2 linked regions of the Prosthecodimorpha staleyi genome follow. The protein of the gene in region 2 interacts with the protein of the main gene of each other region in a pairwise test. Links are inferred from orthologs where the notes say so. Each region holds a gene or a part of one and is shown on either strand. Other genes may lie near its edges.

The links.
Region 1: the proteins of dnaE (region 2) and dnaQ interact in binary tests that used the Escherichia coli proteins (3 or more experiments, as listed by UniProt). The link is inferred for Prosthecodimorpha staleyi from one-to-one orthologs.

What each region holds. Positions count from the first base shown.
Region 1 is NZ_JAHHZF010000007.1:170,684-184,890, reverse strand. The notes cover bases 5,525-8,240. They hold dnaQ (DNA polymerase III subunit epsilon), read left to right. Parts: upstream 5,525-6,377; coding sequence 6,378-7,103; downstream 7,104-8,240. Other genes in these bases: KL771_RS15390 (FxsA family protein), read right to left, coding at 7,806-8,240; secB (protein-export chaperone SecB), read right to left, coding at 7,186-7,665; coaE (dephospho-CoA kinase), read left to right, coding at 5,709-6,341; KL771_RS15410 (shikimate dehydrogenase), read left to right, coding at 5,525-5,712. In the rest of the region: transcription termination factor Rho, read right to left, coding at 1-1,048; protoporphyrinogen oxidase HemJ, read right to left, coding at 1,408-1,941; hemE (uroporphyrinogen decarboxylase), read right to left, coding at 1,946-2,995; KL771_RS15420 (pyruvate, water dikinase regulatory protein), read left to right, coding at 3,399-4,232; KL771_RS15415 (Maf family protein), read left to right, coding at 4,238-4,831; more of KL771_RS15410, read left to right, coding at 4,828-5,524; more of KL771_RS15390, read right to left, coding at 8,241-8,336; KL771_RS15385 (Tim44/TimA family putative adaptor protein), read left to right, coding at 8,535-9,266; mltA (murein transglycosylase A), read left to right, coding at 9,355-10,446; KL771_RS15375 (Smr/MutS family protein), read left to right, coding at 10,480-11,100; KL771_RS15370 (helix-turn-helix domain-containing protein), read left to right, coding at 11,097-11,468; ATP-dependent protease ATPase subunit HslU, read right to left, coding at 11,511-12,827; ATP-dependent protease subunit HslV, read right to left, coding at 12,916-13,479; heat-inducible transcriptional repressor HrcA, read right to left, coding at 13,645-14,207. UniProt on the Escherichia coli protein: DNA polymerase III is a complex, multichain enzyme responsible for most of the replicative synthesis in bacteria. The epsilon subunit contain the editing function and is a proofreading 3'-5' exonuclease.
Region 2 is NZ_JAHHZF010000001.1:147,214-162,700, forward strand. What follows is about bases 313-4,308. They hold dnaE (DNA polymerase III subunit alpha), read right to left. Parts: upstream 3,963-4,308; coding sequence 513-3,962; downstream 313-512. Other genes in these bases: KL771_RS00635 (DUF924 family protein), read left to right, coding at 313-339. In the rest of the region: more of KL771_RS00635, read left to right, coding at 1-312; KL771_RS00650 (DarT1-associated NADAR antitoxin family protein), read right to left, coding at 4,972-5,913; KL771_RS00655 (ArsC family reductase), read right to left, coding at 6,536-6,883; KL771_RS00660 (hypothetical protein), read right to left, coding at 7,460-7,633; IS66-like element accessory protein TnpA, read left to right, coding at 8,842-9,255; IS66 family insertion sequence element accessory protein TnpB, read left to right, coding at 9,252-9,623; KL771_RS00685 (helix-turn-helix domain-containing protein), read right to left, coding at 11,254-11,439; KL771_RS00690 (Fic family protein), read right to left, coding at 11,553-12,785; KL771_RS00695 (restriction endonuclease), read right to left, coding at 13,093-14,007; KL771_RS00700 (DEAD/DEAH box helicase), read right to left, coding at 14,004-15,487. UniProt on the Escherichia coli protein: DNA polymerase III is a complex, multichain enzyme responsible for most of the replicative synthesis in bacteria. This DNA polymerase also exhibits 3' to 5' exonuclease activity. The alpha chain is the DNA polymerase catalytic subunit.

The sequences.
Region 1 (14,207 bases), on a different replicon or contig from region 2:
GATCGAGGATCAGTTCCGAATTGCCGGTGCCCTTGAACTCTTCGAAGATCACTTCGTCCATGCGGCTGCCGGTATCGATCAGCGCGGTCGCGATGATGGTCAGCGAGCCGCCCTCCTCGATGTTGCGCGCCGCGCCGAAGAAGCGCTTCGGACGCTGCAGCGCGTTGGCATCGACACCGCCGGTCAGCACCTTGCCGGAGGACGGCACGACGGTGTTGTAGGCGCGGCCGAGGCGGGTGATCGAATCCAGCAGGATGACCACGTCGCGGCCATGCTCGACCAGGCGCTTGGCCTTCTCGATGACCATCTCGGCGACCTGCACATGCCGCACGGCCGGTTCGTCGAAGGTCGAGGACACCACCTCGCCCTTCACGGTGCGCTGCATGTCGGTCACTTCCTCGGGCCGCTCGTCGATCAGCAGCACGATCAGGTAACAGTCCGGATGGTTGGTGGTGATCGACCGGGCGATGTTCTGCAGCAGCACCGTCTTGCCGGTGCGCGGCGGGGCGACGATCAGCGCGCGCTGGCCCTTGCCGAGCGGGGCGACGATGTCGATCACACGCGACGACATGTCCTTGCCGACCGGCTCGTCCATCTCCATCCGGAAGCGCTCGTCGGGATAGAGCGGCGTCAGATTGTCGAAATGGACCTTGTGGCGGGCCTTGTCGGGATCCTCGAAATTGATCGAGTTGACCTTCAGCAGTGCGAAATAGCGCTCGCCTTCCTTCGGGCTGCGGATATGGCCCTCGACCGTGTCGCCGGTGCGCAGCGAGAAGCGGCGGATCTGCGACGGTGAAACATAGATGTCGTCGGGACCCGGCAGGTAGTTCGCATCAGGCGACCGTAGAAAGCCGAAGCCATCCAGCAGGACTTCGACGACGCCTTCGCCGATGATCTCGACTTCCTGGGCGGCCAGTTGCTTCAGGATTGCGAACATCAGCTCCTGCTTGCGCATGGTGCTGGCGTTTTCGACTTCGAGCTCCTCGGCAAAGGCAAGAAGCTCGGTCGGCGACTTCGATTTAAGATCCTGAAGCTTCAACTGCTGCATCGGCGGGAGTCTTTCGGGGGCGGTGAGCATTGCGACCGATCGTTTCGGAAAGCAGGTCCGCTCGTCTGACGTTCCGGTCGGTTATGGGCGGACGCGGAAGCGGGACGAGTACGCGGATGCGGACGGGAAAAGGCGGGCGGGGCGATATCCGGTCGATGGACGACCCGATCGGATGATGATCCTGAGGGGTCCGCCGGGGCGGCGCAAGGCGCGCCACGCTCCGTCCGCGTGGGCTGGGCGGAGAGAATTTAGTCCGGCGCGAGGATTCGAACAAGCCCCCCACGCCGAGGAAAAGCATCCGGCCGGATCCGGACCCCGCCCGGCCGTCGAAACGGGTCCTGCGGCTCAGGATCGGGTGGTCAGAACGGCTTGACGATGACCAGGACGACGATGCCGATCATCAGGAGCGCCGGCACCTCGTTGAGAACACGCCAGGTCCGTTCGCTGTAGCGGTTGCGGTCCTCCGCGAAGGCCCTGACCGAGGCCGAGAGATGGCCATGCACGCCCGAGAGCACCAGCACGAGGGCGAGCTTGCCGTGCAGCCAGCCGCCGTGGAAGCCGAACACCGACCAGGCCATCCACAGCCCGGTCACCCAGGCGATGATCATGGCCGGATTGAGGATGATGCGCAGCAGGCGCTGCTCCATGCCCTTCAGCAGGACCGATTCCGGCGAGCCGACCGCGACGCTGCAATGGTTCACGAACAGGCGCGGCAGATAGAGCATGCCGGCCATCCACGAGATGATCGCAACCACATGCAGCGACTTGATCCACAGATAGGCCTGCCCCGGCGTCGTGGCGATCACGGCGGCGAGGATCGCGACGGTCACCGCGATGGCGATGGCGGCGCGGACGGCCGGCGAAGCGGCGCGTGGCCGATAGGCGGAGTTCATCGGCTCACCTCTGCGCCGCCCGGACGCGTTCGACCAGCCGACCGACCATGGCCGGATCGGCGTCCGGCGTGATGCCATGGCCGAGATTGAAGATCAACCGCCCGCCGCCGAGCGTCTCCAGAATCCGATCGACGCCCTCGTCGAGTGTCCTGCCGCCCATGATGACCCTGAGCGGATCGAGATTGCCCTGTACGGCGATGCGCGGCTGCAGCATGTCGCGGGCGTAGCCGAGCGGCACGGTCCAATCCAGCCCGACCGCGTTGACGCCGGTCCGCGCGGCGAAATCGGGCAGCGCCGCCGCAGCCCCCTTCGGGAAACCGATCACCCTGGCACCCGGCACGCGGGCACGCAGGCCGGCGACGATGCGCCGGGTCGGCTCGACCACCCAGCGATCGAACTCGGCCTCGTCGAGCACCCCGGCCCAGGTGTCGAAGATCTGGACGGCATCGGCGCCGCTGGCCATCTGCCGGGCCAGATAGGCAATCGAGGCTTCGACCAGGATGTCGATCAGGCGGGCGAAGCCGTCTGGATCGCTCAACGCGGCACGGCGGGCGGGCGCCTGGTCGGGCGTGCCGCGTCCGGCGATCATGTAGGTGGCGACCGTCCAGGGTGCCCCGCAGAAGCCGAGCAGGGTCGTCTCGCCGGGTAGGCCGGCGCGAATGCGCTCGACCGCCTCGAAGACCGGTGCCAGATGGTCGAGCACCCGGCTCGGATCGAGCCGGCCGACCTCGGCGAGATCGAGCGGATCGAGCCGCGGCCCCTCGCCTTCCACGAAGCGCACGGGCTGACCCAGCGCATCCGGGATGACCAGGATGTCGGAGAACAGGATCGCCGCATCGAAGCCGTAGCGCCGGATCGGCTGCAGGGTCACCTCGGTCGCCATCTTCGGGGAATAGCAGAGGTCCAGGAACCCGCCGGCTTCGGCCCGAGTCGCCCGGTACTCGGGCAGATACCGGCCCGCCTGCCGCATCACCCAGATCGGCGGGGGGAAGACGGTCTCGCCGTCGAGCACCCGTATCAGCTTGCGCTCTTTCCGGCTCGCGTCCTGATCCACAGCCTTCCCCTTCTACCCTTCGATTCACGAAGTGATTGTTTTGACTCTTTGATCCTGAATTACCGGGATCGGCGGTCCTCCACAATGACTCACGTGAAACGCCACAGGGCGTTGCCGAGGGGTGCTGCGGCGCGGTAGATTTATCCACGGCTCCGGCGTTAACCATTCGTTTACCGCGGTAAACAAGGCATTAACGACCGTCAGCGGAGACAGCCCGCTGTGGATAGGGAGTCCATGACCGTCTCGGTTCGGGCCCCTTGCCCAACGATCGGGAAAAGCCGGCTTCGCACTCTCTCCGGCGAAGGTCCCTGTTGATCGTTTTTGCCCGAGGGGTATGACTGGCCGGTCGACACGCGATCCGGCCGGGTTTTCCACGGATCGGCCGAAGGCTGGGGAAAACTCCGTGCAGAAGGTGACCAACTATTTCCATCTCCATCTGGTTTCGGATTCCACCGGCGAGACCCTGATCACCGTCGCCCGGGCGGCCGCCGCCCAATACGATTCCATCGAGGCGATCGAGCATGTCCATCCGCTTGTGCGCAACGACCGCCAGCTCGACCGCGCCCTGATCGAGATCGAGGCCTCGCCGGGCATCGTCCTTTATACGCTGGTCAATGCCGAACTGGCTCAGCGGCTGGAGCGCTTCTGTCGCGATCAGGGTGCGCCCTGCGTGTCGGTCCTGTCGCCGGTCCATGATGTGTTCCGGACCTATCTGAACGTCGCCCAGACCTACAAGGCCGGTGCCCAGCACGAGCTCGACGCCTCCTATTTCCGACGCATCGACGCGCTCAACTTCACCCTGGTCCATGACGACGGGCAGCTGGCCGAGGATGCCGACGACGCCGATGTCGTCGTGATCGGCGTTTCGCGCACCTCCAAGACGCCAACTTCGATCTACCTGGCCAATCGCGGCGTGAAGGTGGCCAACATCCCCTTCGTCCCCGGGGTTCCGATCCCGGAATCGGTCTTCGCCGCGACGCGGCCGCTGATCGTCGGTCTGGTGGCGAGCCCCGAGCGGATCGCCCAGATCCGCGAGAACCGGGTCCTCTCGCTCGGAAGCCGGGCCTTCGACACCAGCTATGTCGATCGCCAGGCCATCGCCCAGGAGATCGCCCAGATGCGCCGGCTCTGTGCCGACAACGGCTGGCCGCTGATCGACGTGACCCGCCGCTCGATCGAGGAGACCGCAGCCGGCATCATCGCGCTCCAGCGCGACCGCAAGGGGCCGCTCGCGTGACCGGCATGGGCCTCGTCCTCGCCTCCAAGAGCGCAACCCGCATCGAGTTGCTGACCCGCGCCAGCATCGCCTTCGATGTCGAAGGCGCCGGCATCGACGAACGCGACGTTGAGGCCCCGCTGCTGCTAAGCGGGGCCGATCCGGCAACGATCGCCAGCCATCTCGCCGACGCCAAGGCACTGGCCGTCTCGCGCCGCCGTCCGGGCGACCTGGTGCTCGGCGCCGACCAGACGCTCGGGCTCGGGCCGGAGCTCTTCGTCAAGGCCGATGACCGCGCCGGTGCCGAAGCCCAGCTTGCGCGCCTCGCCGGGCGGACCCATCAGCTCCATGCCGCCCTGTCGCTGGCCGTCGACGGCAGCGTGGTCTGGCGGCACCTGTCCTCGGCCAGCCTGACGGTCCGGCCGCTCTCGGCGGATTCGATCGGTGCCTATCTCGATGCGACCGGTGATGCGGTGCTGGGCAGCGTCGGCTGCTACCAGCTTGAAGGGCTCGGCATCCGGCTGTTCGATCGGATCGAAGGCGACTATTTCACCATCCTGGGGCTGCCGATGCTGCCGCTCCTCGCCGAACTCAGAGCCCGGGGCCTGATCGATCCATGACCGCGGTTACGGCCCCTGCCGTCTCCCCGCCTGCCGCCGGACGGTTCGGCGCCCGCGCCTGCGTCATCGGCTGGCCGGTCGATCACGCCCGCTCGCCGCTGATCCACGGCTACTGGCTCGACCGCACCGGTCTCGACGGCACCTACGAGCGCGTCGCCGTCGCGCCGAACGAGATTCATGCTTTCCTCGAGCGCTTCCCAGAAAGCGGCTATGCCGGCGGCAACGTCACCGTGCCACACAAGGAGGCCGCCTTGGCCGCCTGCGACGAGGTCGAGCCGGTCGCGCGCGCCATCGGGGCTGTGAATACGTTGTGGGTCGACGGTGGAAAGCTCTACGGCACGAACACGGATGCCCTGGGCTTTCTGGCCAATCTCGACGAGACGGCACCCGGATGGGACAAAGAGCCCGGCCCTGCCCTTGTGCTGGGCGCCGGCGGCGCGGCCCGGGCGGTCGTCTGGGCGCTGATCCAGCGCGGCTTCCGGCCCAAGATCGCCAACCGCAATGTCGCCAGGGCCGAGGACCTCGTCCGCACCTTCGGCGGCGGCAGCGAGGCCTATCCGTGGGAGGCGCGCCAGGCCCTACTCTGGGACGCCCGCATCCTGGTCAACACCACCTCGCTCGGCATGAAGGGCATCGGCGACATCGGCCTCGATCTGCGCGGCGCGCGCGGCGATGCGCTGATCACCGACATCGTCTACGTTCCGCTGGTGACCGATCTCTTGGATCTGGCCACCTCCTGGGGGCTCCGCACCGTCGACGGGCTCGGCATGCTGCTGCATCAGGCCGTGCCCGGCTTCGAGCGCTGGTTCGGGCTCCGGCCGTCCGTCGATGCCGGCCTCAGGGCGCGGATCGTCGCCGATATCGAGGGCCGCGCACTATGATCGTCCTCGGCCTGACCGGCTCCATCGGCATGGGCAAATCGACCACCGCCGCCATGTTCATGGCCCGCGGTATCCCGGTGCATGAGGCCGACGCGACCGTGCACCGGCTCTATCGCGGTGCCGCCGTCGCTCCGATCGAGGCGGCCTTTCCGGGCACCTCTCGGGACGGCGTCGTCGACCGCGATCTGTTGTCGGCGCGCGTGCTCGGTCGTCCCGATGAGATCCGGCGCCTGGAGGCCATCGTGCATCCGCTGGTCCGGGCCGAGGAGACGGCCTTCCTGGACGCGGCGCGCCGGGGCGGCCGGCCGGTCGTCGTGCTCGACGTGCCGCTCCTGTTCGAGACCGGCGGCGCGGCGCGCGTCCATGCCGTTGCGGTCGTCTCGGCCGATGCGGCCGTGCAGCGCGCCCGCGTGATGGCCCGCCCGGGCATGACGCAGGCCAAGCTCGACGCCATCCTGGCGCGCCAGGTGCCGGATGCGGAGAAGCGGCGGCGGGCGCATTTCGTCATCGACACCGGCCGCGGGCTCGCGGCGGCCGAAATCCAGGTCGATGGCCTTCTGCGCGTCCTGGCGCAGATGTCGTCGGGGACAACCGGCCGGCGGCCCCTTGCCACAAAGGGGGCCGAGTGATTCGATTCCGTCTCGCTTCGACCGGGATGACCCAGCATGCGTGAGATCGTACTCGACACGGAAACCACCGGGCTCGACCCGCGCACCGGCGACCGGATCGTCGAGATCGGCGGCGTCGAACTGGTCAACCATATTCCGACCGGCCAGAGCTACCATGTCTACATCAACCCCGAGCGGTCGATGCCCAAGGCGGCCTTCGACGTGCACGGGCTGTCCGACGAGTTCCTGAAGGACAAGCCGGTCTTCGCGGCCGTCGCCGAGGATTTTGCGACCTTCATCCGCGATGCGCGGCTGGTCATCCACAACGCCTCCTTCGACATCGGCTTCATCAATGCCGAGTTCGCCCGGCTGCGCATGCCGCCGGTGCCGCCGGAACTGGTCCTCGATACCCTGGCGCTGGCCAAGCGCCGCCATCCGGCCGGGCCGAACTCGCTCGACGCGCTCTGCTCGCGCTACGGCATCGACAACAGCCGCCGGACCAAGCACGGCGCCCTGCTCGATTCCGAACTGCTCGCCGAGGTCTATATCGAGCTGATCGGCGGCAAGCAGGCCGCCCTCGGCCTGTCGGCATCCGACGGCGGCAACGGTCGCGGCGGCTTCGTCGCACGGCGCCGCGCCGGCCCACGCCCCGAGCCGCTGCCGCCGCGCCTGACCGCGGAGGAACTGGCGGCCCATCAGGCTTTTGTCGCCAAGCTCGGCGAGCAGTCGGTCTGGAAGAAATACGAGGCCGAAGACCCGGCACCGACGGCCGCGGCCGGATGACGTCGGCGGGGCGCCGCACGCAAACGAAAGGGCCGCCCCGAAGGACGGCCCCCAATCCGACCGGGTGTTGATCGGGCAAGGATCAGTTCGGCTGGCCGGCCTGGGCCTGCGCCAGATTCTGCTGATAGAGCGCGACGAAGTCGATCGGGTCGATCATCAGCGGGGGGAAGCCGCCGTTGCGGGTCGCGTCCGCGACGATCTGGCGCGCGAACGGGAACAGCAGCCGCGGGCACTCGATCAGCACGAAGGGGTGCAGATGCTCCTCCGGCACGTTGGTGATGCGGAACAGGCCGGAATAGACCAGCTCGACCGCGAAGATCACTTCCGCGCCCTGGCCCGCACGGGCCTGCAGCGAAAGGTCGACTTCGAACTCGGTCGCCGAGAGCGGGCGGGCGCCGACATTCACGTTGATGTTGAGCTGCGGCCCGGCTTCACGCGGCTGCAGCGACTGGGGCGCGTTCGGATTCTCGAACGAGAAATCCTTCACATATTGGGCCAGCACGTTGACCGAGGGGGCGGCGCCTTCGCCGGGGCCCATGCTGGTGCCGTTGCCGTCGTCCATGCTCATGATGATCCGTGGTCCTCGATTGGTGGGCCGGACCGGCTGTCGACGGTCGCACGCCCCGAAAGGCGCAATTCCGCTAGCACGTTGCACCCGCCGTCACAAGGACGGGGCTTTGCTGCCGGAAAGACGCCGTGCCGTTACGGCCGGCGCCCATCCTCGTCGGGCCCGGTGATCCGCGGCCGCGCGGTCGGGTCGGGCTGCGCGGTCGGGTGGGGCCGCGACGCGGGTGGGGTCGTCTCGTGCCATTCCTCCGGGTCGAGATCGACCACCGTGCGGCCGACGCCGGATCGGCGCCCGCGCACGACCACGATGGTGGCGTTGCGGGCGAGGGCGGCCAGGATCAGGGAGCGGATCGGCGGCAGGAACAGGAGGATGCCGAAGATGTCGCTGACGAAGCCGGGCAGCAGCAACAGGAGGCCGCCCAGCCCGATCAGCGCGGCATGGCCGATCGCCTGCGGCGGCAGTTCGCCGTGCCGCATCTCCCGACGGATCGCCATCAGCGCCGCCATGCCTTGCTGCTTCAGAAGAACGGCGCCGAGAAACGAAGTGCCGACGATGGTCGCCAGTGTCGGCAGGATGCCGATCTCGCGCCCGACCGCGATGAAGGCGGCGATCTCCAGAAACGGCCAGGCCAGGAAGGCCAGAAGCAGGATGAGCCCGGCGGGCATTGCGGCGGATCCTCTGTCATGTCCCGATGTCCGATACGGCATCCGTCGACGGCGGGCGCAGATCCACATGGGGATTGCGGCGTCATCAGGGAAGAGCCGTCGCCGGATGTGCGCGCCGACGCGTCGATCCTGTTGCGCTTCCGTCTGGATCCCGCTTCGGGATAGACTACATAACAGACGACGCGACGCGACCGCTCCATGGCCGCCGCCGCGAGCGAGGTCCGGGAGACGATGGGTCAAATACTCGACTTCTACAACATCATATTCCTCGTGCTCGCGGTGGTCGTATTTTTGCGGCTGAGGAGCGTGCTCGGCCGCAAGACCGGCAGCGAGCGTCCGCCGGTCGATCCCTATCAGGGCCGCGATCGTCCCGAGGTCGGCGATCGTGACAACGTCATCCCGATGCCCCCGCGCGGCGCTCCGGGGTCCGGGCCCGAGCCCGTCGGAGAGACCGGCGAACCGGTGCCGGAAGGCAGCGCGCTCGACCGCGCCCTGCGCGCCGTCATGGCCGCCGACCGCACCTTCGAGCCGAACCACTTCCTGGCCGGCGCCCGCGCCGCCTATGAGATGATCGTCACCGGCTTCGCCACCGGCGACCGCAAGGCCCTGCGCCCGCTCCTCTCCAAGGAGGTCTTCGACGGCTTCTCCGCGGCGATCCAGGATCGCGAATCCCGCGGCGAGAAGGTCGAGACCACCTTCGTCGGCATCGACAAGGCCGAGATCGTCGAAGCAGGGATGCGCGCCAATTTCGTCCAGATCACCGTGCGTTTCGTCAGCCAGCTGATCACCGTGACCCGCAATGCCCAGGGCGACGTGATCGACGGCGATCCGACGAAGGTCTCCGACCTGGTCGACATCTGGACCTTCGAGCGCAATGCCGGCTCCGCCGATCCGAACTGGTACCTGGTCGCCACCAAGACGCCGGACTGATCGCCAGCCTCCCAGATCCCGCGCCGACTGCGCCCCGGCGCTGCCGGCTCCAGGGCTCACCCCGACCCCGCCGAGCCCGATGCCCGACATGCCGATCGGTTTCCGCCTTCGCGACCTGCCCTTCGCCGCCCTCCCCGGCTGGGCCGAGGATCGTCACGGCGAGGCCATGACGGCCTTCCTGCTCTCCGCCGCCCGGATGATCGACGAGCCGCCGCGGACCCGGGCGCTCGGCGTCGACGGCGCGGCGCTCGTCCGTATCGCACGCGCCGCCCTGGAGGCGGCGCCCTTCGACGACCGGTCGGCACGCGCCTTCTTCGAGGCCCGGTTTCGCCCGATGGCGGTCGAGCCGGCCGAGGGCACGCCCTTCCTGACCGGCTATTTCGAGCCGGAAGTCGACGGTTCGCGCGTCCCCTCCGCCCGCTTCACGGTGCCGCTGTACCGGCGCCCTGACGATCTCGTCGACATCCGCGACCACAACCGGCCGCCCGGCCTCGATCCGGCCTTCGCCTTCGCCCGGTCGAGCCCGGACGGGATCGTGCCCTATCACGACCGGGCCGCGATCGAGGACGGCGTGCTGGCCGGCCGCGGGCTCGAACTGGTCTATCTGGAGGACCCGGTCGAGGCCTATTTCATCCATGTCCAGGGCTCGGCCCGCATCCGTCTCGCCGATAGCGGCACCCTGCGGGTGACCTATGACGGCAAGGCCGGCTGGCCCTATACGTCGATCGGCCGGCTGCTTGTCGAACGCGGCGTTGCGCCGGCCGCGGAGATGACCGCCGACCGGCTGATCGCCTGGCTGAAGGCCGATCCGGCGCGCGGCCGGGCGCTGATGCGCGAGAACCGCTCCTACATCTTCTTCCGCGAGACGCCGGACCTCGATCCCGGCCTCGGCGCGGTCGCGGCGGCGGGGGTGCAGATCACGCCTGGCCGGTCGCTGGCGGTCGACCGGCTGCTGCACACCTTCGGCACGCCGATCTACCTCGATGCCGACCTGCCGCTCGGGTCCGACGGCGCACTGACGCCGTTCCGACGGCTGATGATGGCCCAGGATACCGGCTCGGCCATCGTCGGGCCGGCGCGCGGCGATGTCTTCGTCGGCTGCGGCGCGGATGCGGGACGTCGCGCCGGCTTGATCCGGCACGCGCCCCGTGCCTTCGTGCTGCTCGTGCCGAAGGAGTGAACGATGGGCGGCGGGCGGCGACGCAATCGTGGCTTGAGCGAGGAGGAGAAGGCGCTCTGGGACAAGGTGGCCGAATCGGTCTCCCCGCTCCTCGCCCGCCGCCGGCGCCGCAAGGCGGCCGCTCCCGCCCCGGCCGAACCGCTGACCGAGCCGGTCCACGACGATGCGCCCGTCTCGGCCGCCTCTCCGACCGCCCATCCGCCGCCGCCGCGCCATCCTGCGCCCGACGCATCCGGGACCGCCGGCAAGCCGAAGGCCAAGCCCTCGCCCACCCCGCTGGCCCCGATCGACACGCGCACCCGGCGCAAGCTGGTGCGCGGCACCATGGCGATCGAGGAACGGCTCGACCTGCACGGCATGACCCAGCACGACGCCTATCGCGAACTGCGCCGTTTTCTGGCCGGCGCGCAGGCCCGCGGCGCCCGCATGGTGATCGTGATCACCGGCAAGGGCCGTAGTTCGTCGGGGCCCTATGCGCTCGACGGCACCGAGCGCGGCATCCTGCGCCGGGTCGTGCCGCAATGGCTGGCCATGCCGGACCTGCGCGACGTGGTGATCGGCTTCGACGAGGCCCATACCGCCCATGGCGGCGCCGGTGCGCTCTATGTCCGCCTGCGCCGGCCGCGCCACCTGACGATCGAGATCGAGCCATGACCCCGTTCGGCGCCAAGCTGCGCGAATTGCGCCGTCAGCGCGGCGTGACGCTGCGCCAGATGGCCGAGGGCCTCGGCGTCTCGGCCGCCTATCTGTCGGCGCTCGAACATGGCAAGCGCGGCGTGCCGACCTGGTTCATGGTCCAGCGCATCATCGCCTATTTCAACGTCATCTGGGACGAGGCCGAGGAGCTGCAGCGCCTCGCCGAGGCCTCCGACCCGCGCATCGTGATCGACACCTCGGGCCTCGAGCCCGAGGCGACCGAACTCGCCAACCTGCTCGCCGCCCGCATCCGCGGCCTGTCCAAGGCCTCCCTGCGCGACCTCACCTTCCGCCTGCGCGCCGCCGCCGCCAAGGACGGGGTCTGAGGCCTCACCCGCTCCGGTCGACGCTGCCCAGGCCGACCGGATTCACAAAATGAACCGGCTCAGGTCGGCGTTCTTGGCCAGGTCGCCGATATGGGCGCGGACATAGGCGCGGTCGACCGTGATGGTCTGGCCGGACTGGTCCGCCGCCGTGAACGAGATATCGTCGAGGATCCGTTCCATGACGGTCTGCAGCCGGCGGGCACCGATATTCTCGACCGTCGCGTTGATGTCGACGGCGACCGAGGCGATCTCGTCGATGCAGTCGTCGGTGAAGACCAGTTCGACGCCCTCCGTCCGCAACAGCGCGACATACTGCTTGATCAGGCTGGCCTCGGTCTCGGTCAGGATGCGGCGGAAATCCTCACGGTCGAGCGGCTTCAGCTCGACGCGGATCGGCAGGCGGCCCTGCAGCTCGGGCAGGAGGTCGGCCGGGGTGGCGACATGGAAGGCGCCGGAGGCGATGAACAGGATGTGGTCGGTCTTCACCGGCCCGTATTTGGTCGCCACCGTCGTGCCTTCGATCAGCGGCAGCAGGTCGCGCTGCACGCCCTCGCGGCTGACGTCGGCGCCGCCGCGCACGCTGTCCGACCGGGCGCAGATCTTGTCGATCTCGTCGAGGAACACGATGCCGTCATCCTCGACCGCCCGGATCGCCTCCTGGACGACCTGGTCCTGATCGAGCAGCTTGTCGGATTCCTCGGCGATCAGGAGCTTGTGGCTGTCCTTGACCTGCACGCGCCGCGGTTTCCGGTTGCCGCCGAGGGCCTTGCCGATCATCTCGCCGATATTGATCACGCCGACGCCGCCCGGCAGGTTGGGCATCTCGAAATTCGGCATGCCGGCGCCCGGGCCGGCCGGCGCCACCTCGATCTCGATCTCCTTGTCGTCGAGCTCGCCGGCGCGCAGCTTGGCCCGGAAGGCCTCCCGGGTGGCCGGGCTGGCGCCCTTGCCGACCAGCGCGTCGAGCACGCGCTCCTCGGCGGAGAGATGCGCCTTGGCCTGCACCTGCTCGCGCTTGGCGGCCTTGACGAGGCCGATGCCGACCTCGACCAGGTCGCGCACGATGCTCTCCACGTCGCGGCCGACATAGCCGACCTCGGTGAACTTGGTCGCCTCGATCTTCAGGAAGGGCGCGTTGGCGAGCTTGGCCAGCCGGCGCGAGATCTCGGTCTTGCCGACGCCGGTCGGGCCGATCATCAGGATGTTCTTCGGCAGCACCTCGTCGCGCATGGCGCCCTGGAGCTGCTGGCGGCGCCAGCGGTTCCGGAGCGCGACCGCGACGGCGCGCTTGGCGTCCTTCTGGCCGACGATGTAGCGGTCGAGTTCGGAGACGATTTCGCGCGGGGAGAAACTGGTCATCGGGGCGTGTCCGGGCGGCGGAGCCGCAAAGTGGTGTGACGGCGGGAGCGGCGGGCGAGTGGCAGGGCCGCCAGCGGCGAAGCCGCCATCAGAGCTCGCTCGCCAGCGATTCGATCGTCAGATTGGTGTTGGTGTAGACGCAGATCTCGGCGGCGATCGCCATGGCCTTGCGGGCGATGGTCTCGGCGTCGTGGTCGGTATCCATCAGCGCCTTGGCGGCGGCGAGCGCATAGTTGCCGCCGGAGCCGATGCCCATGACATGGCCCTCGGGCTCGAGCACGTCGCCGGTGCCGGTCAGAACCAGGGTGACGCCCTTGTCGGCGACCAGCATCATCGCCTCCAGCCGGCGCAGGTAGCGGTCCTGGCGCCAGTCCTTGGCGAGTTCGACGCAGGCGCGGGTCAGCTGGCGCGGATACTGTTCGAGCTTGGCTTCCAGCCGCTCGAACAGCGTGAAGGCATCGGCGGTCGCGCCGGCGAAGCCGGTGATGACCTCGCCCTTGGCGATCGAGCGGACCTTGCGGGCGGTCGATTTCATCACCGTCTGGCCGACGCTGACCTGGCCGTCGCCGGCCAGCACGACGCGCCCGTTCTTGCGCACCGCCAGGATGGTGGTGCCGTGCCAGACGGGGGCGGAGGAACGGGTATCGTCCATGAAAGGATACTCCGGGAGCGGTTCCGGAACGGCGGAGCGGACGGACGGCAGCAGGAAGATCGCCGGTCCGCCGGGACGGGAACGCTGGGGCAGGGGTGGTCGGACCGGCATGTAGGCATGGCTTTGCGGAATTGCCAGCACCCGCCGTCCGCGCCGCCGTGTGCCTTAGCCCAGCAGGTGGCCGACGACCTTGGCGGTGAAGTCGACCATCGGGATGATGCGGCCGTAGTTGAGCCGGGTCGGGCCGATCACGCCGAGGGCGCCGACGATGCGGTTCTCCTTGTCGCGATAGGGCGAGACGACCAGCGACGAGCCGGACAGCGAGAACAGCTTGTTCTCCGAGCCGATGAAGATGCGCACGCCGTCGCCGCGCTCGGCCGAGCCGAGCAGCTGAATCAGGTCGCGGTTGCGTTCGAGATCGTCGAACAGCAGCCGCAGCCGCTCCAGGTCCTCGGCCGCCTTCACGTCCTCGAGCAGGTTCGAGCGGCCGCGCACGATCAATTGCTGCGGCCGACCCTCCGCGGCGCCCGCCCAGCTGACCAGCCCGGCCTCGACCACGCGCGCGGTCAGTTCGTCGAGCTGCGCCTGGCGCTCGATCTGCAGCCGCTCGATTTCGGCGCGCGCCTCGTTGAGCGTCCGGCCGCGGATATTGGCATTGATGAAATTGGCGGCTTCGACCAGGGCGGAGGAGGGCAGGCCGGCAGGCAGGTCGACGATCCGGTTCTCGA
Region 2 (15,487 bases):
CGCAACATGTTCCGCGGCACGGCCGACGCCTATGCGACCGATCCGGCCGCCCGGCGGACCGCCCACCGGGCGATCGAACGCCGCTTCGACCGCGCCTTCCCGCCCGAACTCGCCCGCTTCTTCGCCCTCCCCTTCATGCATTCCGAAGATCCGGCCGACCAGGCCCTGTCCGTCTTCCTGGCCGAAGGCCTCGGCGGCGACGCCCCGCGCTGGGCACGCCACCATGCCGAAATCGTCGCGCGGTTCGGCCGCTTTCCCCACCGCAACGCCATCCTGGGCCGCCTGAGCCGCCCCGACGAACACGCCTACCTGGCCGATCCGGACGCCTTCCGCGGTTGACCCGCCCCAGGCCCGTCGCACGGACGCCGACCGAGGAGCGCACGCCCGTCCGTCCCGACGGCCTTTCGGCAAGCTCCCAGACCCGCCGACCTCACCCGGAGCCGTTACACCCGAACGCGCCCCTCCCCCTCGACGAGGGCCGCCCACCGACTAAACCGGCGCCGGGCTCCGCCTTACACGACCTGCACCTGCACCACGCCCGGCACCGCCTTCAGCGCGCCGGCGACCTGCGGCGAGACGCGCCACTTGCCGGGCAGCTTGACCTCGACCTCGCGCTCGCCCGCCCCGACCAGGAGCACGAAGGAGACCTCGCCCTCCCCGCGCGGCTCGAGCTGCTTGCCGAGGCTTTCGATCGGCTTCGGATCGCGCAGGAAGATTCGCAGGTTCTGCTTCGAACGGCTTGCAATGACTTCGAGAGGTTCGACCTTCTCGATGCGCACGCTGATGCCCTCCGCCCGCTCCTCGGCATTGGCGTAGAGAATGATCGAACGCCCGGTCTCCAGCAGGTCGCGGTAGTTGGAGAGGCCCTCCGAGAAGATCACCGCCTCGTACTGTCCGGTCGGATCCGACATCCGCACGATGCCCATCTTGTTGCCGGTTTTGGTCTTGCGCTCCTGGCGACTGGTCACCGTGCCGGCCAGCCGCCCGAAATTGCCGCCGCGCTTGACCGATTCCTGAAACTCCGCCCACATCTGGACCCGCTGTTCTTCGAGAACCTTGCGATATTCGTCGAGCGGATGGGCCGACAGATAGAAGCCGATCGCCGCATGCTCGCGCTGCAACTGCTCGGCCGGCGTCCAACCCTGCTCGGGAAGCCGCAGCGGCTTCTCCGCCCCGCCCCCCGCGAACATGTCGAAATGGCCGTCCTCGCTGTCCTTGCGGACCCGGTTGGCCTCGCCGACGATCTGGTCGAGGCCGTGAAACAGGCGGCCGCGATCGGGCTCCAGGCCGTCAAAGGCGCCGGCGGCGACCAGGCTTTCGAGCGTCCGCTTGTTCAGCTGGCGCGGATCGATGCGGCGGGCGAAGTCGGAGATGTCGCGGAACGGCCGCTCGGACCGAACGGCCACGAGATGGTCGACCGCCTGCGTGCCGACCCCCTTGACGGCCGCCAGCGCATAGATGATCCGGCCATTGTCCGCGTCGAAGGCGGTGCCCGAGCGGCGGATGTCCGGCGCCATGACGGGGATCGAAAGCCGCATGGCCTCGCGGCGGAAATCGCTCAGCTTGTCGGTGTTGGACATGTCGAGCGTCATGGACGCGGCCAGGAACTCGACCGGATAGTTGGCCTTCATCCAGGCGGTCTGATAGGCGACCAGCGCATAGGCCGCCGCATGGCTCTTGTTGAAGCCGTAGTCGGCGAATTTCGCCAGCAGATCGAAGATGGTATCGGCCTGTTCGCGCGCCAGCCCCTGCTTCAGGGCGCCGTCGACGAAGCGGGCGCGCTGGGCGTCCATCTCGGCCTTGATCTTCTTGCCCATGGCGCGGCGCAGCAGGTCGGCCTCGCCGAGCGAATAGCCGGACAGAAGCTGCGCGATCTGCATCACCTGCTCCTGGTAGACGATGATGCCGTAGGTCTCCTTGAGCACCGGCTCGAGCAGCGGATGCAGATAGTCCGGTGTCTCCAGACCCTGCTTGCGCGCGCCATAGACCGGGATATTGGCCATCGGACCCGGCCGATAGAGAGCGACCAGCGCGATGATGTCCTCGAAACGATCGGGCTTGATGTCGGCGATCGCCTTGCGCATGCCCTGGCTTTCCAGCTGGAACACGCCGACCGTCTCGCCCTTTGCCAGGAGCTGGTAGGTCTTCGGATCGTCGAACGGCAGGGCCGAGAGATCGACCGCACGACCGTGCTCCTTCAGGACCAGCGCCACCGCGGTCTGCAGCACGGTCAGGGTCTTCAGGCCCAGGAAGTCGAACTTCACCAGTCCGGCGCTTTCGACCCATTTCATGTTGAACTGGGTGACCGGCATGTCCGAGCGCGGATCGCGGTAGAGCGGCACCAGGTCGTCGAGCCGCCGGTCGCCGATCACGATGCCGGCGGCATGCGTCGAGGCGTGCCGGTAGAGCCCCTCCAGCTTCATGGCGATGTCGAGCAGCTTCTCGACGATCGCCTCCTGTTCGCGCGCCTCCTGCAGGCGCGGCTCGTCGCTGACCGCCTGGGCGAGCGTGACCGGATTGGCCGGGTTCTGCGGCACCAGCTTGGCGAGCCGATCGACCTGCCCGTAGGACATCTGCAGCACGCGGCCGACGTCGCGCAGCACGGCACGCGCCTGCAGCGTTCCGAAGGTGATGATCTGGGCGACCTGATCGCGGCCGTATTTCTGCTGGACGTAGCGGATCACCTCGTCGCGCCGGTCCTGGCAGAAGTCGATGTCGAAGTCCGGCATCGAGACGCGTTCGGGATTGAGGAAGCGTTCGAACAGCAGCGCGAAGCGCAGCGGGTCGAGATCGGTGATGGTCAGCGACCAGGCGACCAGCGAGCCTGCGCCCGAGCCGCGACCCGGCCCGACCGGGATGCCCTGCGCCTTGGCCCATTTGATGAAGTCGGACACGATCAGGAAGTAGCCCGGGAACTTCATCCGGACGATGATCGACAGTTCGAAGGCGAGCCGTTCGCGGTAGTCCTGCACGGACAGGCCCGGTGCGGTGCCGTGAATGGCGAGCCGCTGCTCCAGGCCGGCCTCGGCCTGCGCGCGCAATTCCAGCGCCTCCTCCCGCTCGGCCGTTTCCGCATCCTGGCCGACACCGGCGAAACGCGGCAGAATCGGCTTGCGCTTGAGCGGGCGGTAGGAGCAGCGCCGTGCGATCTCGATCGTGTTGGCCAAGGCCTCGGGCAGATCGGCGAACAGCGCGACCATCTCGGCACGACTTTTGAACCCGTGCTCCGGCGTCAGTCGCCGCCGGTCCTCCTCCGCGACGACCCTGCCTTCCGAGATCGCGATCAGCGCATCATGCGCCTCGAAATCCTCGCGGTTGCGGAAAAAGGGCTCGTTGGTCGCCACCAGCGCCAAATGCAGGTCATAGGCGAGGTCGATCAGATCCGCCTCGACCGCCTGCTCGGCCTCGACCATGTGGCGCTGCAGCTCGACATAGAGCCGGTCGCCGAACAAATGCGCCAGCCGTTCAAGGCGGGCCCGAGCAAGGTCGGCCCGCCCCTCGGCAAAGGCGCGGTCGATCGGTCCCCCCGGCCCCCCCGACAAGACGATCAGCCCACCGGCATGGCCGCCGAGGAAGTCGACGGACACATGCGCATCCTCGGTCCCTTCCGTGCCGAGAAAGGAATGCGACACGATGCGAACGAGATTCGCCCAGCCTTCCGCCGTGGCGGCGATCAGCACCAGTGCGGGCCGCTTCGGGTTCAGGGCCGTCCGGCGGCCCGGTTCGACCGGTTCACCGAAATCGACTGCCACCTGGCAGCCGACGATCGGCTGGATGCCCTTCTCGGACGCCTTCTCGGAGAATTCGAGCGCCCCGAACAGATTGCCGGTGTCGACCAGACCGAGCGCCGGCTGCGCATCCGCCTTGGCGGCCTCGATCAGCTTGCCGAGCGGCAACGCCCCCTCGAGCAGGGAATAGGCCGAATGGGCCCTGACATGGATGAACCCGACTTCTCCGCCCACCCGCCCGCTCCGATACCGAACTTCACACCCGACCCCGAACCGCCCCGCGCGCCCCGCCAAGCCGCCCGGTCCGGACAGACCCAGGCACGGACCCGGCCGTCGCGCACCCGATTCGACGTCCCCCGCCCCGGTTCCGACCGCCGAATCAGATGGCGGACGGTCCGGGACGCCCCGGACTCTTCCGCGCAAGGTCCAGCCAAGGCAACGCATCGATCCCGGCCGTCCCCGCAAAGCCGGTGCTTGTGGATAACCCGGCGCTCGGTTATTCCTGTTTTGTTCCGAGCTCAGCCGGCGCGCATGATCACGTCGGCCCAGACCGCCAGCATCGCCATGAAGGACAGCAGAGCGCCCGCCGATACCACCTCACGCATGAACACCATCATGTCGACCTCCCGAAATTGGCCGCCAGCGGCCGTTATCCCCATATTGTTCGTGTTTTGTTCTTTCGTCAATCCCCATTTGATCCACCGGCAGTGCGCCTTCATCCACAGGAGAGATGCGGATCGCGCGCGCCCCGGGCGAGCCAATTCCGGGGCCCGCGCCGGATCCGCTGTTGAAAGATCGAATGAAAGGGACAATGTCCGCCGAAACCGTCTTGTCCGACCGGCCGAACCCGCCTATACACCCCCGCACGCGCCCTTCGTCTATCGGTTAGGACGGCAGCCTTTCACGTTGCAAAGACGGGTTCGACTCCCGTAGGGCGCGCCACGGCATTTTTATATTTATTTTTCAAAGACTTAGTTGAGATTCTACCCCCCCAGGACTTTGTCGGGCCTCTACCCCAGAAGTGGTCTATGGTTTCTCTGCTGTCTGACATTGGTTTCGCAGCGTTTGCCTTCTTGGCCGCAGGTTGCTGGTTTTCGTCCGCAGGCAAGCCACCGCCATGCTCTCCTATTGGGATGGCGTTCCAGACGATGACCCCTATAGGGTCTCCGTCGAACGAAGCGCCAGGATGAACAGGTTTGGTGCGGTGTTTGCCGGCTTCTCTGCGGCAGCGTCTGGCGTGAAGTTAGTTCTTCAAATGTCTTGCTACGCCTGACCATGTCAGTGCCCCACAGCTTGAACCGGCGAGCGGCCGGCGGCTTCGAGCCGAGGATCGGGGCGTAGAGACCAACTTCGTCCCATCAGAAGCCACGAAGCCGGCCTTTCCGTCCACCCTCACGGTGTGCGGAGCCGCGCCTAGCGGCGACCGCGGATGTCGTAGCCTTCGAAATTGAATATGGTGGGCATCGGGAATGCGGGGTTCAAATTGGCCTCGCAGGCGGTCGACCGCCGGGTGCCACATGACCCTACGTCTGATCGGGACCTTCGGTCTTGGACATGGTCGCGTGGAACGCGGCGAAGGACGAGAGGCGCGGGCGAAGGCTCCGGCCTTTCGAAGGGCGACAAAAAGCGCGCACGATCTCGCCTGGCAGTTCAACGAGCGTTCCGGGTTGAATTCGATGTCCGTAAAACCGGCATAGTCAAGAAGCGCGGTGCTCTCCACGGGCAATCGGCTCAGCGCCGTGATATAGAGCCAGTCATAGAAGACCGTCGGCGGATCGAGCGGGTAGTCCGTTCCCTGCAGCTGGAATTGGACGAGGCGGCCCGATCGACGGAGCCGTTCGTCCGTCTTGGCCGACCGGCTGTCGGTCTCGTAAAGGTCGGTATAGGGCCCGCCACCGGCAAAGACCTTGCTGCCCTGGAAGGCGCATTCCACCGTCGTATTCAGCCCCTCGATGTCCGTCCTCAGATTGAACGCACTCAAGGCGCGACCCAAGGCCAGGTCAGATTGGCTGGAAACCTCGAGAACCGGCGCAATGCCGGATTGCTTTGCAGAGTCGCGCAAGGCCAGGACGTTCTTCTTCTTTTGCGATGAGGAGAAGCCTGAATGCCATTTGAATGGCAAGCGAACTTCGTGCACCCAGTGCGGTTCGGCCGGGGTCGGCACGAAGACGGGACGTTCAGCCATCGGCTCATGGTCCTTGTCGGCGTCTATGAGATCAGGCTCGCCCTGGATCCGGCCGGCGACCCGCGACCATGTCAATATTGCCGGGCCGTCCGCTCCGGCAGAGTTCCCGCTAAGCGGGCAGTTCTCTAAAACGCATGGCCTGCCCGTCTGCGCATTTTCACCATCCGACGCCCGCTTGGGCCCTCGATCTATCGGGCCGGATTTCAGCCTTGCACGGTGCAAAGACGGTGTCGACTCGCCCGTGTGCGTGCCGCGCCTCGGAGGTCGCGTCCCGCTCGGGCGGCGTCGCAGGAGAGGTGAACGACGCGGCTTTGGCATGCGTAACCGGCGCGGATCTTCTGCGAATTCGGGCCGCCGGGCACCTGTTGCGATGCCTCGATAATCTGTGCCGCCGACGGCTTCATGCAGGCCTCCGGCAGGCCCGGCGGCGATGTCGAGATCGGCCCCGGTCCTCCCCTCCGGCACCGCCGCTCTCGCTTACCATGACGCGCGTAAGCAGGCGCGAGCCGAGGCAGGTCGTCGGCCGGGCCGGCGCCTGCGCGGTCCGCCGCCACACGATCACGATCCCGGCCGGCCCGGCGCATGACCCGCAGGCCGAAGGTCCTCGATCGAGGCCGGCCCCTCACCCAACGAGCCGCGCATAGGTCTCCGGCTTGAAACCGACCAGGATCTCCGCTCCGTTCATCAAGACGGGCCGCCTGATCAGCGAGGGATGCGCGAGCATCAGGGCGACGGCCTTAGCCTCGGTCAAGTCCTGCCGATCGGCTTCGGGCAGTTTTCGGAAGGTCGTGCCGGACCTGTTCAGGAGCGCTTCCCAGCCGACTGCCGCGATCCAGCCGGAAAGACGATCCGCCGTCACGCCCTCGACCTTGTAGTCGTGGAAGACAGTCTCGATGCCCTGCGCCTCAAGGAACGCGCGCGCCTTCTTCATCGTGTCGCACGCCTTGATACCGAAGATATGGACCAACATCAGGCTCTCCGCGTCGCCAATCCAAATTTCCGCATAATGGAACGGGTTCTTGCGAACCGGAGTACTCGATCATCAATCCAACGACAATATGCTTGGCTACGAACAAGGACATTCAATTAGATTCCCTCGATCGAAAGCCTACCCCACTGAAAACCGGGCAGACAGAATCCGAGAACCTGCTTTCAATCGCAGAATTTCGCTCCTCCGCGTCGCGCCGAGACTCTTTCCCGGCACGAAACGCAGAGGAGCAACCTCTCACTCCCACTCGATGATTAACCGGAGCGGTAAGTATTTGATTTTTCGATGAGTGTAAAACGAAGAATTCGACGATTACCGTCAGATTAATACGCAATTGTTTTTCCACAATAAATGTGGCGCGGTGTGCGGCGTCGATCCATACGCTTGCATTATATACGAAGCGCGGGAAAAATAGCCAGAGCCGATCACAAAAGTTCGCGATTGACTGCGAAACATCGCGCGATGATACCTGCCATGCCTTTCCTCGAATTTGACGCCATGGCCTCACCCGAAAGGCCCCTAACGGGCTTCAAGCTCCCACCAAGAACGACACAGGCATCAGAAGGTCACACCGTCCGGGTCAACGATGTCCTTTTTCCCAACCGTGGCCTCAGACGCGCGCGCATTCTGCTTGCGCAGCTTCGCTGCATACGTCCTTCCGCGCTGTGGCAACTGTTCGGAGGCGAGCGCCAGACCCAAATCGTCCTTACGGATATCGATGAGGTCGGCCAAGCGCTCGACAAGCCCCAGAACTACGAGAATGCCGGCGAGTACACCGTAAGCGCTGTCCCGGTCCCACCTTCCTCCCCGCCGCTTGAAGGCCGATTTTGACGATCCGTTGGAGGATCGTTTTGTGTCTGGACTTGGCCCTAGAGCGTTTCAGCTTGAATCTGAATCGGAGAGGATTCCGGTTTGGTTGAGAGTGTGATTCAAGATGCTGGCTGGGCGGAGGCCAGCATCGGATGGCGCGAGCTCTTTCGAACGATCTGCGTGAGCGTGTGGTGGCGGCGGTTCTGGCGGGCGAGACGACCCGATCGGTGGCGGCGCGGTTCGGCGTGGCTGTGTCGTCGGTGGTGAAGTGGTCGCAGCGTCAACGGGCGACGGGCTCGGTGGCGCCGGCAAAGATGGGTGGCTATCGGCGGCGGATTTTGGAGCCGCACCGGGCCTTCATCGCCGAGCGGATCAGCCAGAACCCACAGCTGACGCTGCATGGGCTGAAGGCCGAGTTGGCGGCGCGAGGTGTCATCGTCTCGCACAACGCCGTGTGGGAGTTCCTGCGGCACGAGGGCCTGCGCTTCAAAAAAAACGATGTATGCGCTTGAGCAGACCAGGACCGACATCGCGCGCCGTCGGCGTCGCTGGCAGATGTGGCAGAAGGGCCTCGACGCCGGGCGCCTTGTCTTCATCGACGAGACCTGGATCAAAACCAATATGGCGCCGATCCGCGGCTGGGGGCCGAAGGGAAAGCGATTGAAGGGCTTCGCTCCCCAGGGTCATTGGCGCACGCTGACCTTTCTCGGCGCGCTGCGCGCCGATGCCCTCACTGCCCCCTGTGTCTTCAACGGCCCGATCAACGGCCGCTGCTTCCGCGCCTATGTCGAGCAACAACTCGTCCCGACGCTGAGGCCAGGCGACATCGTCGTGATGGACAACCTCGGCAGCCACAAATCGCCTGCCATCCGCCAGGCCATACAGGCCGCCGGCGCCAGGCTCTGGTTCCTGCCACCCTATTCGCCGGACCTGAACCCGATCGAGCAGGCCTTCGCCAAGATCAAGCACTGGATGCGGGTCGCCCAGAAGCGAACCGTCGAGGAGACTTGGCGACACGTCGGCGCACTCGTCGAAACCATCTCACCGCGCGAATGCGCAAACTACCTGGCCAACGCTGGATATGCTTCTATCAAAACATGAAACGCTCTAGACTTGAGCCGCGGGCCGAGGTGCGCCGCTTCGAGGTGATCAACGGCTCGCTCAGCCGGCGGCGGTGGACGGCAGATGATCGGGCGCGGATCGTGGCCGAGACGCTGGAGCCCGGGGCGGTCGTGTCCGAGGTTGCGCGCCGGCATGGGCTGACGCCGCAGCAGGTGTTCACCTGGCGCCGGGAGGCGCGCAAGCGGACGGAGGCCGATGCGCTCGCCTTCGTGCCTGCCGTAGTCGCGCCGGAGCCGGAGGCGGAGACCGTCGCGAAGCCGCGCAAGTGCCGGAGGCCTGGCCGGCCGAAGAGCGGCCGCACTCGGAAGCCTGCCGGAGCGGCGATCGAGGTGGAGGCTGCCGGGGTGACGGTGCGGATCGGCGACGGCGCATCACCGGCGTTGGTCGCGGCGGTGATCGGCGCCTTGAAGGGGGTGTCGTGACCCTCGTCGTCGCGGGAACGCCGATCGGCACCGTCCGGGTGATGGTCGCGACGAAGCCGGTGGACTTCCGCAAGGGCGCCGAAGGGCTCGCCACGCTGGTGCGGGAGACGATGGGTGCCGATCCCTTCTCGGGCGCGATCTTCGTGTTCCGCGCCAAGCGGGCCGACCGGGTCAAGCTCGTCTGGTGGGACGGCACCGGCGTCTGCCTGTTCGCCAAGAGACTGGAGGACGGCAGGTTCTGTTGGCCATCGGTCACGGACGGGGTGGTGCGGCTGACGGCGGCCGAATTGCAGGCCCTCCTGGAGGGGCTGGACTGGCGACGGGTGCACGAGACACGAACGGTCGCAAAGCCCCGAACCGCGAGCTGAACCAGCACCACGTTCTGCTGTCAAATCGCTGACGGATATGGTTGAATCGGCCTCGTGACCGACGCGGCCCCGACCCTTCCCGACGATGCCCGAGCGCTCCAGGCGATGCTCCTGGCCGAGCGCGCCGAGAACGAGCGGCTGCGCCAGATCATCAAGGAACTGCAGCGCCACCGCTTCGGGAGGAAGGCCGAGAGCCTGCCCGAGGACCAGCTGCTGCTGGCGCTGGAGGAGGCCGAGCAGGTGGAGGCCGAGGGGCTCGCCGGCGACGAGGCGGCCGACCCGGTCCGGCGGGAAGCTCGGGCCGCCCGGCGCCGCGCCAACCGCGGTGCGCTGCCCGCCCATCTGCCGCGGATCGAACAGGTGGTCGACGTCGAGGACAAGAGCTGCCCCTGCTGCCGCGGACCGCTCCATGCCATGGGCGAGGACGTCTCCGAACGCCTCGACGTCGTCCCCGCCCAGTTCCGGGTGCTCGTCACCCGCCGGCCGAAGTATGCCTGCCGGGCCTGCGAGGAGGTCGTGGTCCAGGGTGAGGCGGACAAAGCGATCGCACTGCGATCGCCCGCCGAACGCACCGGCGCGCCTGATCGAGGGTGGCATCCCGACCGAGGCGACCGTGGCCCACGTGCTGGTGTCCAAGTACGCCGACCACCTGCCGCTCTACCGTCAGGCGCAGATCTATGCACGCCAGGGCATCCGCCTCGACCGCTCGACGCTCGCGGACTGGGTCGGCAAGGCCGCCTTCTTGCTGAAGCCCGTCCACGCGCGGCTGTTTGAGAGACTGAAGGCGTCGGACAAGCTGTTCGCGGATGAGACGACGGCGCCGGTGCTCGATCCGGGCCGGGGCCGTACCAAGACTGGGCAGATCTTCGCCTATGCCCGCGACGACCGCCCCTTCGGCGGGCAGGGTCCGCCCGCCGTCGTCTACCTCTACGCACCGGACCGCAAGGGCGAGACCATCGTCCGGCATCTCGGCGGCTTCGTCGGCACGCTGCAGGTCGACGGCTATGCGGGCTATCGGGTGCTCGCCGAACGCAACGCCGTGCGCTTGGCCTTCTGCTGGGCGCATGTGCGCCGCCGCTTCTATGAACTCGCCCAATCCGGACCGGCACCGATCGCCAGCGAGACGCTCGGCCGGATCGCAGAGCTCTACCGGATCGAGGACGAGATCCGCGGCCGTCCGGCCGAGAAGCGCCGTGCCGTGCGCCAGGAGAAGACCCGCCCGCTCGTCGACGCCCTCGAGCCGTGGCTGCGCGACAAGCTCGGCCTCATCAGCCAGAAGAGCAAGCTCGCCGAAGCGATCCGCTACGCCCTCTCGCGCTGGCCGGGGCTCACCCGGTTCCTGGACGACGGCCGCGTCGAGATCGACAGCAACGTCGTCGAGCGCTCGATCCGACCGATCGAGCTCACCCGCAAGAACGCCCTCTTCGCCGGCTCCGACGGCGGCGGCGAGCACTGGGCGACTATCGCCTCGCTCGTCGAGACCGCCAAGCTCAACGACGTCGACCCGCAGGCTTATCTCGCTGAGGTCATCACCCGGATTGTCGCTGGGCATCCACAGAGCCGGATCGACGACCTGCTGCCATGGGCGTTCCGCAAGGCGGAAGCCGGGGCCGTGGCCTGAGGGCAGCGCTTACAGTACACCGATACCAACACCAGTATCACCTTTTTCGAGCCGCGCGATCGTGCTGGGCGAGGTACCGGCACGCGCCGCCAGATCGGCTACGGCGATGCCTCGGCGCAGGCGCGCGCCGCGAACGTCGTTTCCAAGCCTTTTAAGGGCGGTCCTCGCCTTTGGGGAGCTCACGCAATCCTCCATATATGAATGATATATCCAGATTATCGTTCATATATGACCAATTATCGTAGTTCGGAAATGTAGGTGGCACTGTGAGGTTTCCTCGGCAAACTCCGCAGATGGCAGAGGTTTCATCACTCCATCCTCGTAAGGAACCCCGGAGTGCGAGCAACACGAATCCGGAGCAAAATGTCGGCCTCCATAGGGCTCGGATTCGAATCAGCTGGGCGCGAGCGAATAGCTCGTGCTGCGCCCGCCGCCGTCATCCCTGACCAAAACCCCCGTAACACGAGATCGTTTATGTCGCGCAGGGCCGTGTCCGGCGACACCCTCGTGAGCTTGGCCCATTTCGACGACGTCAGCTTGCCCTCGAAGCCGTCGAGGAGTCGGTTGATCATCGCACGCTGCCGATCGCTCAACGACTGCCCCTCCATCCGCCCCCAGAAGCCAGCCTTGTGTAGAACCTTGCCAAGAATCGCCTCGGCTCCATCAATAGCCCGATCGAGGCAGGCCAGGAACCAAGTGATCCACTCCGTGATATCCAGATCACCCTTCTGCGTGCGCTCGAGCGCGGTGTAGTAATTCTTCCGTTCCAATTGGATCTCGGCCGACATGCTGTAGAAGCGCTGCGGACTGCCCTCGGAGCGAGCGAGTGCCATGTCGGCGATCGCCCGGGCGATCCGTCCGTTGCCATCCTCGAAGGGATGGATCGTGACAAACCAGAGATGGGCAATGGCCGCCTTCAGCACAGGGTCGATGCTTTTTTCGCTCTCGAACCAGGCGAGGAAGGCCGCCATCTCCTCAGGCAATCGTCCCGCATTCGGTGCCTCGAAATGCACGCGCTCGCGGCCATAGGGACCAGAGACCACTTGCATGGGTCCAGAACTTTCGTCGCGCCAGGCGCCGACGGCGATTCTGGTCATGCCGCTTCGCCCTGTCGGAAAGAGTGAGGCATGCCAGTCGAACAACCGCGTCTCGGTCAGCGCCCGGGCATAATTCTGCGTGGCGTCGAGCATCATCTCGACCACGCCTTCGACGTTTCGATCGACCGGAGTGAGCGCGCCGATGTCCAGGCCGAGGCGCCAGGCGATCGACAAGCGCACCTGCTCCTTGTCGAGCTTCTCACCCTCTATCTCGCTCGACTTGACCACGTCCTCGGTCAGAGTGGCGAGAACTGCTTCGGTCCGGAGATCGAAGCCGAGCGCCTCCATGCGACCAATCAGCCGGCCCTGGCGATGACGAACGGCTGCCAGCGGGCCGCTGATCACTGCCTCCGCCCACCTGAACCGTGGCCAATCTTCCAACTCGTGGATATAGACCATATTCACCGCACCTTTCGCGGTGAATATGGTCTTCTTTCTCCGCATGGACAAGGGCAATCACCGCGAAATTTGCGGCGTATGATGCGAGCAATATCCGCATACCCATCCCAGGCAGCTTGAAGCGGGCATCTGAGGCGGTTTCCCAGACCTTGTCGAGAATGCGCGGGCATCTAAACAGGCCCGTTGAGTGGTCTTTCCGTCTGTGAGCGGCCGAGGTGGCTGAACGAACAGGAGAGAGAATTTGTCGAGACCGGGCCGCGGCGGCGGCCAGCGTTCTCTTTGTTCATCGAGAGAGGGAGATCGAAGGCACTGGGCATGAACGCAAGACCGCGAAATGCGGCAACCGTGCCGGTCATTCCTCGACAAAGAAGTCCTCGTCGATACGCTTGAACTCCAGCACGCGGCTCGATCGGACGCCGACGCCGTGCTCGATCATGAGTTCGGTGAGCCTCTTCCCGTCAATCAGGATGACGCGTTGCGGGATGCGTGCGGCAAACTCGACTGCCTGCGGAGAAAACATCGAGGTGGTGACGAAGACGCCCTTCGTCGCACCGAGCCCGACTAGGCTACCTGTGAAAGCCTGAACGTCAGGACGACCAACGGATGTGCCGGGGGTGTAGCGTTTGGCCTGCACATAAACGCGGTCAAGGCCCAGAACATCCTCGTTGATAACGCCGTCGACACCGCCATCGCCGGTTCGACCGAGTTGAGCCGCCGCATTCCGATGCGAACCGCCGTAGCCCATGGCAACCAGAAGATCGACAATCAGCCCCTCGAAGAAGCCCGGTCCGTTCTGGAGGATGCGTTCCAAAAGCTCTATTCGAAGCGCGGCCTGCGTGGCGTTGAACGCTGCCTCGATCACTTCCTCGGGTGTCGCACTGGGCGCTGCACCTTGCGTCGTCGCGCCGACTGTCTCCTCAGGTTGATCGGCCCGGTAGAACTCGCGGAACGCCGGCACGGACAGCAGGTGTTGGGTGTCAAGCTTGGTGGGCGGGTTCGCGAGCAAAGCCGTTCCCGAGGGAGTGATGGCAAACCGGCCACGCTTGGGGGATTCCAGATACCCCGCCTTTGTCAGGTAGAATTTAGCCCAGTGGATCCGGTTGTGCAGGACGCGCTGCTTGCCGCTCGGGAGCATCTGGTCGCGCTCCTCCTGGGGGAGCGCAAACATCGCCGCGATCTCCACTTCCGCAAGCGGAACGGAGGTCTCCCCCTTCGCCGCAATCTGGAGAACTGGGAGCATGAGCGACTGGTAGTCTGGGATGCTCATCTTGTCTCTCCGAACTGCTGTAGAAGACCGACGAGCGTCATGTTCTCCGCGATCGCGTCATGCGGGATCAGAGCGTAGCGCCAAGGCTTGCCGCCGTAGCTCGCTGCATGACCGCTCGCATGCCGGCACCATTCAAGCGCGGAGTCGCGCTTTGCCAACACGTCCGGATCGGTCATCTGGTTTGATGCCTTGGGTTCGAGCATCAAGATGCAGTCATCTGTTTCTGCTACGAAGTCCGGCTGATACTCCTGAAGGTCCGTACCGCTGCGATAGAATAGCTGGAACTGTCCGCGCGCCGGCTTGAACCACTTTTGCGCTTCCCGATCGAGAATGACCGATAGCTTCCGCTCGGCATCCGACTGAAATTTCTGAGTGGGATATAGGCACTTCTGGAACCCGCCAAACAGGTATCGAGCCATGTTGGCCTTGTCCGCGGGGGACTGACGGAAATCGAGCGGCGCCTCCCCAGCCGCTGCCGTATAGGCGCTCTTTCGCAGCTCGGTAAAGCCGCGCGTGACGACGATCTCGTACTCCACCTCGGTATCCTGCCAGAAGTGGCTCTGCATCTGCGCATGAACGAAGCGGGCAATCTCTTGTCTGTGGAGACGCAGGATCTTGCGAACGCCATCTTCCGGGTGCGTGGCCAACAGATGGTTCGCCACCTGGGCCGCAAGATCGTAGAGCAGATCGGCATGCTCGTCGTAGGCCACGTCGTCGAAGTCGATCAGGCCGCTGACGACATAGTCCTCCAGCCGCTGCTCATCGATATTGCCGGCGCCGAGGCCGATGCGGTCGACTTGCCCCGTCCGCAAATGCGCTGCCCATAGCGTTTCATTCGGCACTTCATACCGCATGCGGGACAGGTCGAGCGTGAAGTGATGGAAGCCGGATTTCACTTCGCCCTTCGGCGTAACGAGAATGCGGGGAATATCGATCGTCTGCTGCACGACCAAGTCGACGGTCTTGGCGACGATGGCGGTGAGGTCGGGTAGCTTGGCGATCCCATCCAGCTCCAACTGGGCAGGCCGATACTGGCTTTGAACCTCGCGCAAAACCGCTGCCTGCACCTCGGGCTTCTGTAGGTGTGCGACGCTGGGCAGCCGCGATGGCTCGGTCTCCATCTTGCGGATCACATCATAGGCGATCCGAACCACCTGTTGCTCTTCGTGCGTAAATTCGGCCGACGCCTCCTCGAAACCAGACGCCCCGTTAGCCGGTGCATCGGAGCGCAGGCCAAGCTTGGCGGCGAGCTGAGGCCTGGACTCGACGGTGACCGTCTTCTGCTGCAGCTCTCCTTCGGTCAGCACGACCTGCTGGAGGCGGATGGCCGAATCCGGTTTGCGCGCCTCGTCGACAATTTCCTGGAAGCGGTCATGCGCGACGATGTTCAACCGGTCGACGGCGGTGACACCCGTCCGCCGGCCATAGGGCAGACGCAAGCCGCGCCCGATCGACTGTTCGATGAGCGTACGCGCATTGG